3 linked regions of the Catenulispora sp. GP43 genome follow. The protein of the gene in region 2 interacts with the protein of the main gene of each other region in a pairwise test. Links are inferred from orthologs where the notes say so. Each region holds a gene or a part of one and is shown on either strand. Other genes may lie near its edges.

Region 1 (4,289 bases), on a different replicon or contig from region 2:
GGACGGCGGGTTCCGCGCGATCGGGCAGAACGTGCTGGAGCGCCCCTTCTACGACCTGGGCTGGGCCCAGTACGCGGAGATCGTGCCGCATCCCGAGGGACCGGTCGCGCGGGAGTACATCAGTCGCAGTGTCCTGTTGATGGGCTCGGACTACATCGTGGTCCACGACGCCTTCGCGCCGAAGCAGCGCATGGTCTGGACCTGGTCCACGCTGGCCGCCGCGACCGGCCACGACGCGAACAGCTTCGCCGAACTCCCGGACCGGATGCCGGCCGTCCACATGCTCAGCGCCGTGCCGTTCGTCGACGAGATCCGCACCTCCACCTCGCAGATCCGGCGCTGGGAGGGCTCCGACACCGACGTGCTGGCGGTGGTCAGCCACCGCGGCGACGTGGCCGCCGACGCCCGGCCCTGGGGCGCCAGGATCCGCGGCCCGCACGGCGTGGACCACGTGTTCCGCGCCGGCCGGGACCCGGTCGGCCTCGACCACACCGCGGACGGTCTGCGCTTCGCCGGCACCGTCGGCGCCATCCGGGTCGGCGACGACGGCCGCACCCGGCTGGCGCTGGTCCACGGGAGCGCGATCGGGGCCGGCGACGTGCTGCTCACCACGGACGACCCGGATCTGGGCGTCAGCCTGGAGTTCGAGGATCCGGCGCACATCACAGGGGCCTACTTCACTCGCAAGGAGACCACCGCGAAGCTGCGTATCGCCTCCGGGCTCGGCTCCGGAACGCTATTCGTCGACGGTGTCACGCCGATGATGACCCGGCTGGACGACACCGAATTGCTGGTCTCGCTGCCGGCCGGACGGCATCGGTTGGAGTTCACCCACCGGCTGCCGCGTCCTTCGGCGCCGCGTGTGCTGCGGACCGCGAACAGCAGCACCAGTGCTGTCATCGAGTTCGAACACGTCCAGGCGGCGGAGTCCTACGTGATCCAGGTGTCGAAGGACGGCGGGACGCTTTGGGAGACCGCCGGTTCGGCTCGGCAGAGTCCCTTCACGCTGCACAAGCTCGCCACCGGCACGAAGTACCACGTGCGGGTCGTGGCCGCCAACGCGGACCAGGTCAGCGAGCCCGGTCCGGACTATCCGGTCCACGTCGACACCAAGCGGCCACCGTCCCCGGACGGTCTGCGTCTGCGCCTCGGCGCCGGTCACGTGGACGTTTCCTGGGGTGAAGTCCTTGGTGCATCGCGATACCGCTTGTACCGTCGGGTGAAGGGCGATCTCGGCTATCGGGAGGTGTTCTCAGGGCTGGCGTTCGAGTACCGGGACACCGAACCGGCCTCGGACCGCGTCTACGAATACGCCGTCGCCGCCGAGAACGGCAACGGCATCGGTCCGGAATCCACGCCGATCGACACGGACGCCGCCAGCTGGCGCTTCTGGGAGCCGCCGGTCGGTGCCGGTGGGCACGAGCCCGGCTTCCGCCGCCGCCACACGTACAACCAGCCTCCCTACACGCCGGACCCGATCGTCCCCGATACCTATGGGGAGGCGTTGTCATGACCGAACGGATCCTGATCACCGGCGCGGCGGGACGCATCGGCACAGCTCTGCGGCCGCTGCTCGCGCGACCGGGCCGGATATTGCGGCTCCTGGACATCAACCCGGTGGAACCCGGCCAGGACGACGCGGAGATCGTCACCGCCTCCTTCAACGACCCGGACGCGATCGACGGGGCGTGCAAGGGTGTGGACGCCGTCGTGCACCTCGGAGGGAAGCCCGGCGAGGGCCCGTGGGAAGAGCTGGCCGAGGTGAATGTCGAGGGTACCCGCCAAGTGCTGGAAGCCGCGGTACGGCAGGGGGTACCGCGGATCGTCCTGGCCTCGAGCATCCATGCCGCCGGCTTCTGGACCCGGGACGACGTCGGGCCGGACGGTTCCCTCCCGGCCGGTGTGGCTCCGCGCCCGGACACCCTTTACGGCGTGAGCAAGGCGGCGGTGGAGGCGTTGGGGAGCCTGTACCACTCGCGCTTCGGCATCGATGTCAGCTGTCTGCGATTGGGCGCGTACCGGTCCGAGCCGTTGTCCACCGTGGACCTCACGGTCTGGATCTCCCACGGGGACGGCGCGCGCCTGGTCGAGGCGTGTCTGGCCGTGCCGGCCCCGGCCGCCTTCCGGGTGCTGTGGGGCATCTCGGCAAACGCCCGGGGCTGGTTCTCCCTCGCCGAGGGCGAGGCGATCGGCTACCGGCCCGAGGACGACGCCGAGCGCTTCGCGGCCGGCATCGCCGGTCTCGAGCGCTTCGACTGGTCCGACCCGGTCCTGCACCGGGTCGGCGGCGGTTTCTGCGCCATGCCGCTGGGTTGATCGGGACGCCCGCGGCTTGTTGATCCCCCTCGGCGCTCGTCCGAGGGGACCTGGAAAGGACGAACGCAGTGAAAGAGCACGCGGGGCGGGTCGCCCTGGTCACGGGAGGGGCGAGCGGGATCGGCCGGGCCACGGCCGAACTGCTCGCCGCCGCCGGGGCCGCGGTGGCGGTCAACGGGCTGCGGGAGGGTGACGCGGCCGAGACCGTCGAGGCGATCGCCGCGGCCGGCGGCCGGGCCGTCCCGGTGATCGCAGACGTCTGCGACGCCTCGGCGGTCGAGCGCGCGGTGCAGACCGCCGTCGACGCCTTCGGCCGGCTGGACGTGCTGGTCACCTCGGCGGGCATCCAGCGCTACGGGACCGTGGCCGACACCGAGGAGAAGACCTGGGACGAGGTGTTCGCGGTCAACGTCAAGGGCGTGTTCCTGGCCGCGCGTGCCGCACTGCCGCATCTGCGGCGCTCGGGGGACGGCGCGATCGTCGTGGTGTCGTCGGTGCAGGCGGTGGCGACGCAGGCGAACGTCGCGGCGTACACCGCCGGCAAGGGCGCGCTGGGCGCTCTGGTGCGGTCCATGGCGATCGACGAGGCGCCGTACGGAGTGCGGGTGAACGCCGTGTGCCCGGGCTCGGTGGACACCCCGATGCTGCGGCGCTCGGCGCGGCTGTTCAGCGACGGCACGCAGGAGGGGGTCGATGCCCTGCTGGGCCAGTGGGGGCGTGCGCATCCGCTGGGCCGGATCGCGCAACCGGCGGAGGTCGCGGAGGTGGTGGCGTTCCTGGCCGGGCGCCGGTCCGCGTTCGTGACCGGCGCCGATATCCGGGTGGACGGCGGCCTGCTGGCCTCGCTGGCGGTCGCCCTGCCGGAAGACGGGGAGTGAGTGACGCCGATGCGGGTGGCTCTGGGGCATGTCGACGAGTACGACGAGCGGACAGCGATGTTCGCGCATCAGCTGGGTTTGCAGAGCGTGCAGCTTCATACGCCGAGCAATCTCGTTGGCGCTGAAGGGTTCTGGTCGGAGGCGGAGCTGCGGGCCTTGCGAGAGCGGATCGAGGGTGACGGGCTGCGGCTGGAAGGGCTGGAGAACGTTCCGGCCGCGCACTTCGCGCTGATTCAGCGTGGGGCCGCGGGGCGGGACGAGCAGATCGAGAACTACCGGCGGACGGTTCGGAACATGGGTGCCGCCGGGATCCCGGTGCTCGGGCATCACTGGATGCCGACCTATGTGTGGCGGACGTCGATGGAGGCGGTGGGGCGCGGGGGCGCGCACGTCTCGTCGTTCGATCTGGCCGATGCCGCGGCGGGGAACGCTTTAGCGGCGTACAAGCTGACGCCGGAGGAGCCGATCGATCCGCCGCTGAGTGCCGAGGACATGTGGGCGAACTACCAGTACTTCCTGGACGCGGTCTTGCCGGTCGCGGAGGAGGTGGGGGTACGGCTGAGTCTGCACCCTGATGATCCGCCGGTCGCCGAGCCGCTGGGCGGCGCGGCACGGATCTTCACTTCGCCGACGGCGCTCGCCGAGGCGCGGGACCGCGCGCATGGCAGCCGTGCCTGGGGCCTGACGCTGTGCACCGGGACGGTTTCGGCGATGGCGGGGGCGGCCAACGTCACGGAGGTCATCGATTTGCTGGGGCCAAGTGGGCACATCGCGTACGTGCACTTCCGGGATGTGCGCGGGACGGTGCCGACGTTCGCGGAGTGCTTCCTCGGCGAGGGCAACTTCCATCCGCCGAGCATTCTGCGGCGGCTGCACAAGGTCGGGTTCGACGGTTTCGCCATCGACGACCACGTGCCGGCCCTGGTCGGGGATGCGGCGACGTGGGGTGACACGTCTTCGGAGGCCTATTGCAGCCGGGGACGCGCCCACGAACTGGGGTACATCTCAGGGATCGTGGACGCACTCGGCATCGGCGGCTGAGGATCAATCCTCGTCGTACACCTCCGGCTCCGCCTTGTCCCACGCGGCCTCGAA
Region 2 (5,867 bases):
CAACCAGGACCCGCCTGACCACACCCGGCTGCGCCGCCTGATGGGCCGCGCGATCTCCCCGGGACTGGCCCGCGACCTGACCCCGGCGATCGTCCGCATCGTCGACGAGCTGCTGGCCCCGGCGATGGACGGCGCCCCCTTCGACGCCGTCACCGACCTCGCGCACCCGCTTCCGCTGCGGGTCCTGGGCGAGCTGGTCGGCATCGACGCCGGCGACCTGACCGAGGTCGGCCGGCGCGCCATCGACGTCGCCAAGGCCTTCGCCGCGGTCCTGGGCCCGGACGAACGCCAGGCCGCGCACGACTCGGTCCTGTGGCTGCGCGACTATCTCAGCACCCTGCTGAACGAGCGCCGTGCCGCGCCCGGCGGCCGCGACATGCTCTCCCGGCTGGCGGCGGCCCGCGACGGCACCGCCTTTGCTGACGGTACCGACCGCCTCACCGACGACGAGATCATCGAGAACGTCCTGTTCACCTTGTTCGCCGGCTACGAGACCACCATGAGCACCGTCGCCACCGGCTGCCAGGTGCTCTCCGAACTCCCCGACCAGCTGGCCAGGCTGCGCGAGGCTCCGGCGCTGGTGCCCTCGGCCGTCGAGGAGTTCCTCCGTTTCGACGCGCCGATCCAGGTCAAACTCCGGCACGCGCTGGTCCCGATTCCGTTCGGCGGCCGCGTCCTGCGGCCCGGGCGGATCGTCGTCCTGCTCCTGGGCTCGGCCAACCACGACGAGCGCCAGTTCGACGACCCGGCGCGCATCGACGTCGGCCGCCACCCGAACCCGCACCAGAGCTTCGGCGGCGGACACCACCGCTGCATCGGGGCCGCCCTGGCGCGCGCCGAGCTGTGCGCGGTCTTCGACCGGATCGGCCGGCTGGCCGCCTTGGAACCGGCCGGGCCGGCGGTGCGGCAGCTGCGGCCGGGCTTCCGGGCCTTCGCCAACGTGCCCCTGACCGTGGTGCCGGCGTAGGGAGACGCGTCATGAGCCAGATCCTCGCCCCGCGCTTCGATCCGCTCGATCCAGAAGTACAGCAGGATCCGTATCCGACCTACGCACGGCTGCGTGAGAGCGGCGCGCTGTGCCGTGGCGGTCCGGCGCAGTGGGTCGTCACGCGGTACGCCGACGTCATGGAGCTGGTCCGCGATCCCCGGCTGGGCAGCGAATACGACGCCGACTACCACCGCATCGCGCTGGGACCGGGGCCGCTGGCCGACTTCTTCGGACGGATCGTCCTCAACCGCGACCCGCCGGGCCACACAGTCCTGCGCCGGCTCATCGGACAGGCGTTCACGCCGCTGGCGGTGCGCGAACGCGGCGCGACGATCGCGGAGATCGTGGAGCGCGCGCTGGCCCCGGCTCGGGACGGTGCGCGGCTGGACGGCGTCGCGGATCTGGCGCACGTGCTGCCGATCCGGGTGCTGGCCGACTTCGTGGGCCTGGAACCCGGTTGCCTCGACGAGGTCCGGCCGCGGGCTCTGGCGCTGTCCCGGGCCTTCGCGACGTTCCTGCCCGAGGCCGACCGGCCCGCCGCACATGATGCGGTCAGCTGGCTGCGCACGCTGGTCGTCGACCTCTTCGAACGCCGCCGCCGCGCCCCGCGCGACGACCTCGTCTCGCGGCTGGTGTCGAGCCGGGTTTGCGGGCCCGGCGCGCCGGATTTCGACGATCTCGTCGACAACGTGGTCTTCCTGCTGTTCGCCGGCTTCGCCACTACCACCGACCTGCTGGCCACCGGCTGCGCGGCGCTGCTGGCGCACCCCGGGGAGCTGGTGCGGCTGCGTGCCGATCCGGCGCTGGTGCCCTCCGCGGTCGAGGAGTTCCTTCGTTATGACGCTCCCGTGCAGGTCAAGAGCCGTTTGACGCGGGAGCCGGTCGAGGTGGCCGGCCGCACGATCCGGGCCGGCCGCATCCTGGTCCTGCTGATCGGCTCGGCCAACCGGGACCCGGCCAGGTTCCCGGATCCGGACCGGCTCGATGTGGGGCGCGACCCCAATCCGCACTTGAGTTTCGGCGGCGGCGGTATCCACCATTGCGTGGGCGCGGCGCTGGCCCGGGCCGAGGCGGTCGCGGTGTTCGGGCGCCTGGTGCGCGGGTTCGCCGACGTGCGGCCCGACGGGCCGGCGATCCGCCGTCCCAGCCCCAGTTTTCGCGGCTACGCCAGCGTGCCGATGCTTCTGACCCCCGCGTAGCAGACTTCTTCCATTCCGCCAGGAGGCTTGACGATGCTGACCGGATGCGTACCCTGGCCGGCCGAGGATGCCGAGCGCTATCGCCGGCTCGGCTACTGGCGCGGGCAGGCGCTGGGCGACGTGCTGCGCGGCGCGGTGCCCGGCAACGAGGACCGGATCGCGCTGGTGTCCGGCCGCGAGGAGTGGACGTTCGCCGCCGTGGACACCGTGGCCGACCGGATGGCCGCCGGGCTGCGCGACCTCGGGCTGCGCCCGGGGGACCGGGTCGTGGTGCAGCTGCCGAACATCCCGGAGTTCCTGACGCTGTCGCTGGCGCTGTTCCGGCTGGGCGTGCTCCCGGTCTACGCGCTGCCGGCGCACCGGGCCAGCGAGATCGAGTACCTGTGTCAGATGTCTGACGCCGTCGCCTATGTCGTCCCGGGCCGGTATCGCGGCTTCGACTTCCGGAAGCTGGCCCGCGAGGTGCGCGAGCGGGTGCGCCTGGAGCACGTGATCGTGGCCGGCGAGCCCGAGGAGTTCCTCGCGCTGAGCGCCATCGAGGCGCCGGCCCGGGAACTGCCCGCGCCCGACTCCGGCGACGTGGCTTTCTTCCTGCTCTCCGGCGGCACGACCGGGCTGCCCAAGCTGATCCCGCGGACCCACGACGACTACGCCTACCAGCTGCGGGCCACCGCGCGGGGCCTTGGCGTGGGCTCTGAGAGCGCCTACCTGGCCGCGCTGCCGGTGGCGCACAACGCCGCGCTGGGCTGCCCGGGCGTGCTGGGCACCTACCTGGCCGGCGGCTTGACCGTGCTGGCCGGCGGGGCCGCGCCGGACGAGGCGTTCGGGCTGATCGCCCGGCACCGCGTGACTCTCACGACCCTGATGCCGCCGCTGGTGAAGCTGTGGCTGGACGCGGCGCCGCTGTTCGACGTGGACGTCTCCGGGGTGCTGCTGCAGATCGGCTCGGCGAAGCTGCCGCTGGAGGTGGCCCGCCGGATCCGCCCCGAGCTGGGCTGCGAGGTCACCCACTGGTTCGGCATGGCCGAGGGGCTGCTCACCTTCACCCGGCCCGGCGAACCCGACGACGTCGTCTTCCCCAGCACCGGCCGCCCGATGTGCGAGCACGACGAGGTGAAGGTGGTCGGCTCCGACGGGGCACCGGTCGCGCCGGGGGAGATCGGCGAGTTGGTGACCCGCGGCCCGTACACCATCCGCGGCTACTACCGCGCCGAGGACCACAACGCCCGCACCTTCACCCCCGAGGGCTGGTTCCACACCGGCGACCTGGTCCGCCTCACCCCGGCCGGCGACATGGTGGTCGAGGGACGCATCAAGGACGTGATCAACCGCGGCGGCGAGAAGGTCTCCCCGGCCGAGGTCGAGGACCACCTGCTGGCGCACCCAGGGGTGCGGGACGTGTCCGTGGTCGGCGTCGCGGACGAGGTGCTGGGGGAGAAGAGCTGCGCCTGGGTCATCGCCGCCGCCGCCGACGATGCCGACGCTGACGCCTCCCAAGCCGCGCCGACGCTGGCCGAGCTTCGCAGGTTCCTGCTGGCGCGCGGGGTGGCCGCGTTCAAGCTGCCGGACCAGGTGGCGTTCACCAAGGAGTTCCCGCACACGCGGGTGGGCAAGGTGAACAAGGCCGAGCTGGCGCGGCTCGCGGCCGAGCAGACGTCGGGCGTCGCAGCTTCCTGAATCGGAGACCTGAATCGGAGACCTGAATAAGCATCCTGAGCAAGAAACAGGGCCGGTCCTTTCAGGACCGGCCCTGCTCGCTACCGATCTCCTACTCCGGATCGCTCCGCAGCTGCTCGGCGACCTCGAGCCACTCCATCGCTATCGCGCACGCCAGATCCGCGACCATGAAGGCGCAGTGCGGCGGCAGCAGGTACACCACCGACTCCCAGCCGCCGGCGCCGCCGGCCCGGGTGTCGAGCCAGCGCAGCACCTCGCGGCCGGAGTCGGTGAAGCGGACCGAGGGGTCGCGGCGCAGGCTGCGCAGGACCGTGCCGCGGTCGCGGACCTGGCTCACGCGGCTGGAGGTCCAGCGGCGCAGGTGGCGCTCCAGGGTCATGGACTGCGGCCGCACCTCGACGTTGCGCTGTCCCGGGGGCAGCGGGTCCTCGCCGCGGCGCATGCGGTCGCGGACGTCGCGGGCGGTGCCGGGGGAGATGCCGGCCTCGGTGGCCACGTCGCGGACCGAGGCGTCGGGGCGGGCGGCGAACAGTTCGCTGGCGCGGCGGCGGCGGTCCGCGCCGTTCACCGGACGGGCCCGTCCGTCGCGGCCGATGCGGGCGGTCGGGGCCTCCGGCAGGTCGCCCTCGCGGCGCCGGATGCCGCTGACCGTCTTGGGCGACAGGCCGGTGACGTTCGCGATGGCCCGGTCCGACCACTGCGGGTGGGAGAGCAGGATGCGGGCCGCGGCGGCCTCGCGGTCGGCCAGGGACAGCGGCAGGCCGTGCGAGACGTTGGCCTCGACGGCCATCACGAACGCCGCGTCCGCCTCGGCGTCGCACATCCGGGCCTTGATCGTCTGCTCGCCGCGCAGCATCGCCGCGCGCAGCCGGTGCATCCCGTCGATCACGCGCAGGGTCCGCCGGTGCACCAGGATCGGGGGCAGTTCGGTGTAGGCCTCCACCAGGATCTGCACGTGCTGCGTGTCCTCGCCGGCCAGGCGGGGGGAGTCGGCCGGCAACAGGTCCTCGATCAGCAGCTCGACGAGGTCCTCGGAGCCCGCCGGCGCTGCCGGAGCCTGCGGGGTGGCCGGGATCGGAGCCGGGAGGTTGGCTGGCAGATTGGCCGGGAGATTGGCCGGGAGGTTGGCCGGATTGGGAGCCGGCTTCGTGTCGGGAGCCGCCGCCGCTGCCGTGGCCGCCTTCGCCACCGCGTTCGGGCACGGCACCGGGGGTGCGGGCTGCCAGCCGGTGAACGCCGATAAGTCGCCCGGACGATCTCCAGGGGGTTTGGGGGAATCCAGGACGTCGCCGTCGAACCAGTGCACGGTGTCGCTCAGGATCGCGATTTCACTGAGTCGTGCCATGGGCGGCGGGTTCCTTTCTCGACGACGGCGTGGAGATCGGCACACATATGCGAGGTCTGACCCGGCCAGCATCATCGGCCCGCCTGGTCACGGTCAAGATGAGTTAATCGTGGTTGAGACGGATATGGTACATATCCCGTCCGGCACCGGATAATCCTCGGCGGAAGCCGGCCGCACCGCCGCTGGTGAGCGCGTCGCCCAGCCGCAGGCCGGAAGCGCATCCGTATGAGGACTGAAGGGGAAACCCTGATACCGCTACCCGGGACGTTCACCGTCCCGATGAGGAGGCGACACGAATCCGATGGCCGATATTTCGTCAATCTCTGACGAACTCCTGCCACTGCCCGGCGGCCCGCTGCGAGTCTGGCCCGCCGCCGTCCTGCGCGGCGCCGGCTTCCCGGTCGGCGCCCTGGTGGCGCTCGGGGACCCGGACCACGCCGCGGCCGTCGACGCCGGGACCGCCGACGGCGCCGCGACCGCGGCGGCCCAGGCCCGTCAGCACGCACTGCTGGTCGCCGCCGCCGCGCGGCCCGATCTGCAGACCGCGATCGCGTGGCAGAACCCTGATACCCTGCGCGACTCGGTCCGGCCGCTGTCCGCCGCGGCCGGCCGGCCGCTGAACCAGTCGGTCCGGCGCAAGGAGCGGATCACGGCGCGG
Region 3 (4,472 bases), on a different replicon or contig from region 2:
ACGGTCTCGGCGGCCTCGGCGTCGGGGTCGGAGTGCCGGACCACCGTCGAGCCGACCGTCAGGGACAGCACGCCGGCGCGCGTGATCCGCGCCGTGCGGATCAGGATCGAGGAGTCCAGCGTCGGCCGGCCCGCCTTGTCCGCGCCGAACAGCGCCACCACGCCGCCGTAGTACCCGCGGCCCTGCTTCTCGCGGCGGGCGATCACGCGGAACGCGCTCGCCAGCGGGCTGCCGGTCACGGCCGGGGAGAACAGGGTCCGCCGGAGCACCTCGCGGGTCGGCAGGGTGGTCGCGCCCTCGATCAGGTACTCGGTGTGTGCCAGGTGCCCCATCGGCTTCAGGAACGGGCCGAGCGCGCGGCCGCCGCCGTCGCAGACCTCGGCCATCATCTTCAGCTCCTCCTCCAGGACCATGGCCAGTTCCTCGGTCTCCTTGCGGTCGTCCAGGAACGCCGCCACCGCCTGCCGGTCCGGGCCCGCGGGGCCGAACACGTGCGTGCCGCTGATCGGGTTCATCACCGCCACGCCGTCGTCCACCGACACCTGCCGCTCCGGGCTGGCGCCGACGAACGTGTCCTCGCCCAGGTGCACCAGGAACGTCCAGTACGCGCCGGTCTCGGAGGTCAGCAGGTTCCGGAACAGCGCCGCAGCTTTAACCCGCGAGTAGTCCTGCACGCAGGCCACATACGTGCGCGGCACGACGAAGTTCGACCCCTCACCCCGGCCGATCTCCTGGTCCTGCACGAGCCGCACGCACTTGCTGTAGTCCTCGTCGCTGACGTCGAACCCGACCTCGTCGAGCCGGATGTCCGCCGCCGGCAGCGCCGCGATGACCGCGTCCCGGTCGATCGCCTCCGCGTGCCGCACCCGCAGCGCCACCAGCTCCGCGCCGTCGTCGGCGACCGCGAACCCGCGCTCGGCGATCTGCCGGAACGGGATCACGGCCAGCAGATCGTGGCGCGCGCCATCGCCATCGCTGTCGCCGGCCGCGCAGGCGCCGGGCGTCGAGGGCAAGACCAGCAAGGTCTTGGCGCCCACCAGGTCGCCGGTCAGCAGCTCCACCTTCGCCCCGCCGTCGCTGTGGCGCTCGGGCCGGTACAGCAGCGCGAACGGCGGCGCGTCAGGCCTCAGACAATCCCTCAGGCAATCGCTCAGGCGATCCGTCGGCGCGCTCATCGGGCCGCCTCCGCGAGCGCTCGCAGTAACCGGTCCGTGGTGGGCGTGGCCGCACAGGACTCGGCCGCCATCGCCAGCGCCAGACGGTGCTTCTCGGCGCTGAAATCGGCGACGGCGTCGGCGGCCAGGAACGCCTGCACGTCCCGGCTGAAGGCGTCCACGCAGCTGGTCAGGCACCCGATGTGGGCGAAGACCCCGCACACGATCAGCTGGTCGCGCCCGGTCTGCCAGAGCACGTCGGCCAGCGGCGTGCGGTGGAAGGCGCTGTAGCGCCACTTCGTCAGGACCCGGTCGCCGGGCTTCGGCGCGAGCTCGGGCACGATCGCGCGGTCGGCCTCCACGGCGCCCATGCCCGGGCCCCACAGCTCGGCCAGCAGCCCGCGCTGGCGCGGGCTCATCGCCCCGGGCTGCGCGGTGTAGACCACGGGGACCCCCAGATCCGCACACGCCTCGCGCAGCCGGACGGCGTTCCTCAGCACCGTCTCCAGCGGCTCCCGCCCGGCCGGGAAGAACCGCAGGAAGTACTCCTGCATGTCATGGATCAACAACACGGCACGGCCCGGATCGGCGCTCCACGCGGCGCGTTGCACGGGCAGCTCGCTCTCGGTGGGTACCGGATAGGGCTCGATGGGATCGATTCCGGACGCGGTCACTCGCTGATCCCCCTCCGACGCGACCCGGGGTGCGCCAGTGGTCTGTCAGTGGTCTGCCAATGGTCTGGACCACCTGCACCCTTCTTCCGTCTCAGGACTCTAAGGAAGATCGCAGGGCCCTCACACCCACCCGTTCGGGTAGGTGATCAAGCACTGCCCACCCGGAGCGGGCGCGGCGCCGTGCCTACCCCAACGGGCAGTTGTCGGCCGCCGCCGCGTTGGCGAGGCTGATGCTCATGAGTCAGCTCATCATCGGCAACCAGCTCACCGAGGAGACCGCCGAGGGCGAAGGCGCCCTGCCGTCGGAGTACCGGCGGTTCCTGTCCGTGATCTCGCACCGCATGGTGTGGTTCGCACAGGACGGTGATGTTCTGGTCCTGCCGTCGCGCCCCGGCGAGGGGTTCCTGGCATACGTTCGGCGGGTCAACGGATTGGCGGAGGGCGAGCCGCTCATCGTGGTCCCGCAGCCGGGCCGCCAGGGTGCGGAGCTGCTCTATGACGACCGGCTCGCCGCCCCGGAGTTCGTGGCGGGTCTCCGGACGCTGATCGCAGAGCGGGGGGTGGACCGGGTCTTCCCGTTCCACCTCGGCGCGGCGGTCCTCCGCCTGGCCCGGGAAACCGGGCTGGACGGGCCGTTCGGCGGGGTGGCGTTCCTCGCTGAGCGAGGCGGCGAGCTGGTCAACAGTAAGGCGGCGTTCCGGGCGGTCGCCGCCGGGAACGCCGTCCCGATCCCCGACGGCAAGGTCTGCGTCGAGCCGGCCGAGGCCGAGGAGTTCGCATGGCCGCTGCTGGCCGGCGGGCAGTCCGTGATCGTCAAGCAGGACCTGCACGGCGGCGGCTACGGCAACGAGCTCCTGGTGCCCGCCGAGGGCGTGACCGGCGTCGGGGCCACCAACACCGTCGTGGTCCCGGACCGGGCCGCACTGGCCGCGCACCTGGTCCGCTCCTGGCCGCGCTACTCCTACGGCGGCTCCCGGCCGGTCGTCGTCGAGCACTACATCCACGACTGCGGCCAGCTCTACATCGAGTTCCGCGTGACCGCCGAGGCCGTCTCGGTCCTGGACTACGGCCAGGTGCGGATGGAACCGATCATGCACGGCCTGGTGCTGCCGCCGCCACCAGAGGAGGTGCCGGACCTGGCGGAGTTCGTCGCCGGGGCCACCCGCGTCGCGCAGGCGCTGCGCGCCGTCGGCTACCGCGGCTACGCCGGCCTGGACGCGATCGTCACCCCGGCCGGGCGCGTGCTGTTCAACGAGGTCAACGGCCGGGTCGCCGGATCCACCCACCTCGACGCCCTCGCCCGCCGCGCGGTCGGCGAGGACTACCTGACCGCCAGGGTCCTGATCTCCCGTAATCGGGTGCCCTGGCCTTCCTTCACCGAGGCCGAGGCCCTGCTGGACAAGCACGGCCTGGCCTTCGACCCGGATGAGCGCACCGGGATCCTGCTGCCCGGCGACGACGACGCCCCGGACGGCCCGACCGGCCAGTTCCTGGTCGTCGGCCGGGACCACGGGCACGCCGGCGAGCTGGAGCGGCGCGCCCTGGCCGCCTTCGGCCTGGACGGTGGCCCGGACGGTGCCCTGAACGGCGCCCTGAACGGCGCTCCGGACGGCGCCCCGAACGAAACAGAGGTCTGACATGCGCGCGGACGGACTGGCCGGCCGGACGGCCCTGGTCACCGGAGGGGGCTCGGGCATCGGCCGGGCCGTGGCGGTCGCGCTGGCCGCCGCCGGAGCCCGGGTGATCGTGGCCGGCCGGACCGCCGCGACGCTGGAGCGGACCGTTGAGCTGGCCGACGAGGCGACCGCTGTGTGGGGCGGCGAGTCGCTTGTGGGCGGCCAAACCTGGGCGCCGGTCGTGCCGGCCGGCGCCCAGGCACACATCGCGGACGTCACCGACGCCGGCGCCGTGCGGGCGCTGTTCGCCGCGATCGAGCACGAGCACGGCCGGCTGGACATCGCGGTGAACAACGCCGGCCGGCCCGCCTGGGGCCCGGTCGAGCAGACCCCGCGCGCCGAATGGGACGCCGTGCTCGGCGTGAACCTCACCGGCGTGTGGCTGTGCCTGCAGCAGGAGATCGACCTCATGCGCCGCGGCGGCGGGGGAGCGGTGGTCAACGTGGTCTCCCGCATCGGCATCCCGATGCGCGAGGAGAACCAGGGCGTGTACGCGGCCAGCAAGGCCGCGCTGAGCATCCTGACCCGGACCGCGGCCCGCGAGTGCGCCGGCGCCGGCATCCGGATCAACGCCGTCAGCCCCGGCCCCACCGACACCGCGATGGCCCGGTGGGAGGCCGAGAGCCCGGCCGAACGCGACGCGCGCGTGGCCCGCACCGTCCCGATCGGCCGGCTGGCCGACCCCGCCGAGATCGCCGCCGCCGTGCGCTGGCTGGTCTCCGACGAGGCCTCCTACGTCGTCGGCCACGACCTGGTGGTCGACGGAGGGCTGAGCGCCTGAGGGCGGCTCGGCCGACCCCTCATCCGACAAGGAGATAGCCGATGCTCATCCTGTCGTTCAAGGAAGGCCATGACGGTGCCGTGGCGGCGCTCGACGACGGCCGTCTGCTGTTCTCGCTGGAGGCGGAGAAGGACAACTTCCCCCGCTTCGACCGCCTGACCGCCGAGGTCGTGGCGCGGGCCCTGGA

The links. The genes of interacting proteins can lie anywhere in the genome.
Region 1: the proteins of ABH926_RS16590 (region 2) and ABH926_RS35100 interact in binary tests that used the Escherichia coli proteins (3 or more experiments, as listed by UniProt). The link is inferred for Catenulispora sp. GP43 from one-to-one orthologs.
Region 3: the proteins of ABH926_RS16590 (region 2) and ABH926_RS18955 interact in binary tests that used the Escherichia coli proteins (3 or more experiments, as listed by UniProt). The link is inferred for Catenulispora sp. GP43 from one-to-one orthologs.

What each region holds. Positions count from the first base shown.
Region 1 is NZ_JBGCCT010000021.1:136,969-141,257, forward strand. The notes cover bases 1,481-4,289. They hold ABH926_RS35100 (SDR family NAD(P)-dependent oxidoreductase), read left to right. Parts: upstream 1,481-2,384; coding sequence 2,385-3,194; downstream 3,195-4,289. Other genes in these bases: ABH926_RS35090 (fibronectin type III domain-containing protein), read left to right, coding at 1,481-1,513; ABH926_RS35095 (NAD-dependent epimerase/dehydratase family protein), read left to right, coding at 1,510-2,316; ABH926_RS35105 (mannonate dehydratase), read left to right, coding at 3,204-4,235; ABH926_RS35110 (NUDIX hydrolase), read right to left, coding at 4,239-4,289. Also shown: more of ABH926_RS35090, read left to right, coding at 1-1,480. UniProt on the Escherichia coli protein: Involved in the biosynthesis of the siderophore enterobactin (enterochelin), which is a macrocyclic trimeric lactone of N-(2,3-dihydroxybenzoyl)-serine.
Region 2 is NZ_JBGCCT010000007.1:171,469-177,335, forward strand. Bases 1,636-4,542 are described here. They hold ABH926_RS16590 ((2,3-dihydroxybenzoyl)adenylate synthase), read left to right. Parts: upstream 1,636-2,220; coding sequence 2,221-3,864; downstream 3,865-4,542. Other genes in these bases: ABH926_RS16585 (cytochrome P450), read left to right, coding at 1,636-2,187; ABH926_RS16595 (ParB/RepB/Spo0J family partition protein), read right to left, coding at 3,956-4,542. Outside these bases: ABH926_RS16580 (cytochrome P450), read left to right, coding at 1-967; more of ABH926_RS16585, read left to right, coding at 979-1,635; more of ABH926_RS16595, read right to left, coding at 4,543-5,209; ABH926_RS16600 (lantibiotic dehydratase), read left to right, coding at 5,511-5,867. UniProt on the Escherichia coli protein: Involved in the biosynthesis of the siderophore enterobactin (enterochelin), which is a macrocyclic trimeric lactone of N-(2,3-dihydroxybenzoyl)-serine.
Region 3 is NZ_JBGCCT010000008.1:315,855-320,326, forward strand. The notes cover bases 1-2,992. They hold ABH926_RS18955 (isochorismatase family protein), read right to left. Parts: upstream 1,829-2,992; coding sequence 1,172-1,828; downstream 1-1,171. Other genes in these bases: ABH926_RS18950 (anthranilate synthase family protein), read right to left, coding at 1-1,175; ABH926_RS18960 (peptide ligase PGM1-related protein), read left to right, coding at 2,065-2,992. Outside these bases: more of ABH926_RS18960, read left to right, coding at 2,993-3,465; ABH926_RS18965 (SDR family NAD(P)-dependent oxidoreductase), read left to right, coding at 3,467-4,285; ABH926_RS18970 (carbamoyltransferase C-terminal domain-containing protein), read left to right, coding at 4,327-4,472. UniProt on the Escherichia coli protein: Involved in the biosynthesis of the siderophore enterobactin (enterochelin), which is a macrocyclic trimeric lactone of N-(2,3-dihydroxybenzoyl)-serine.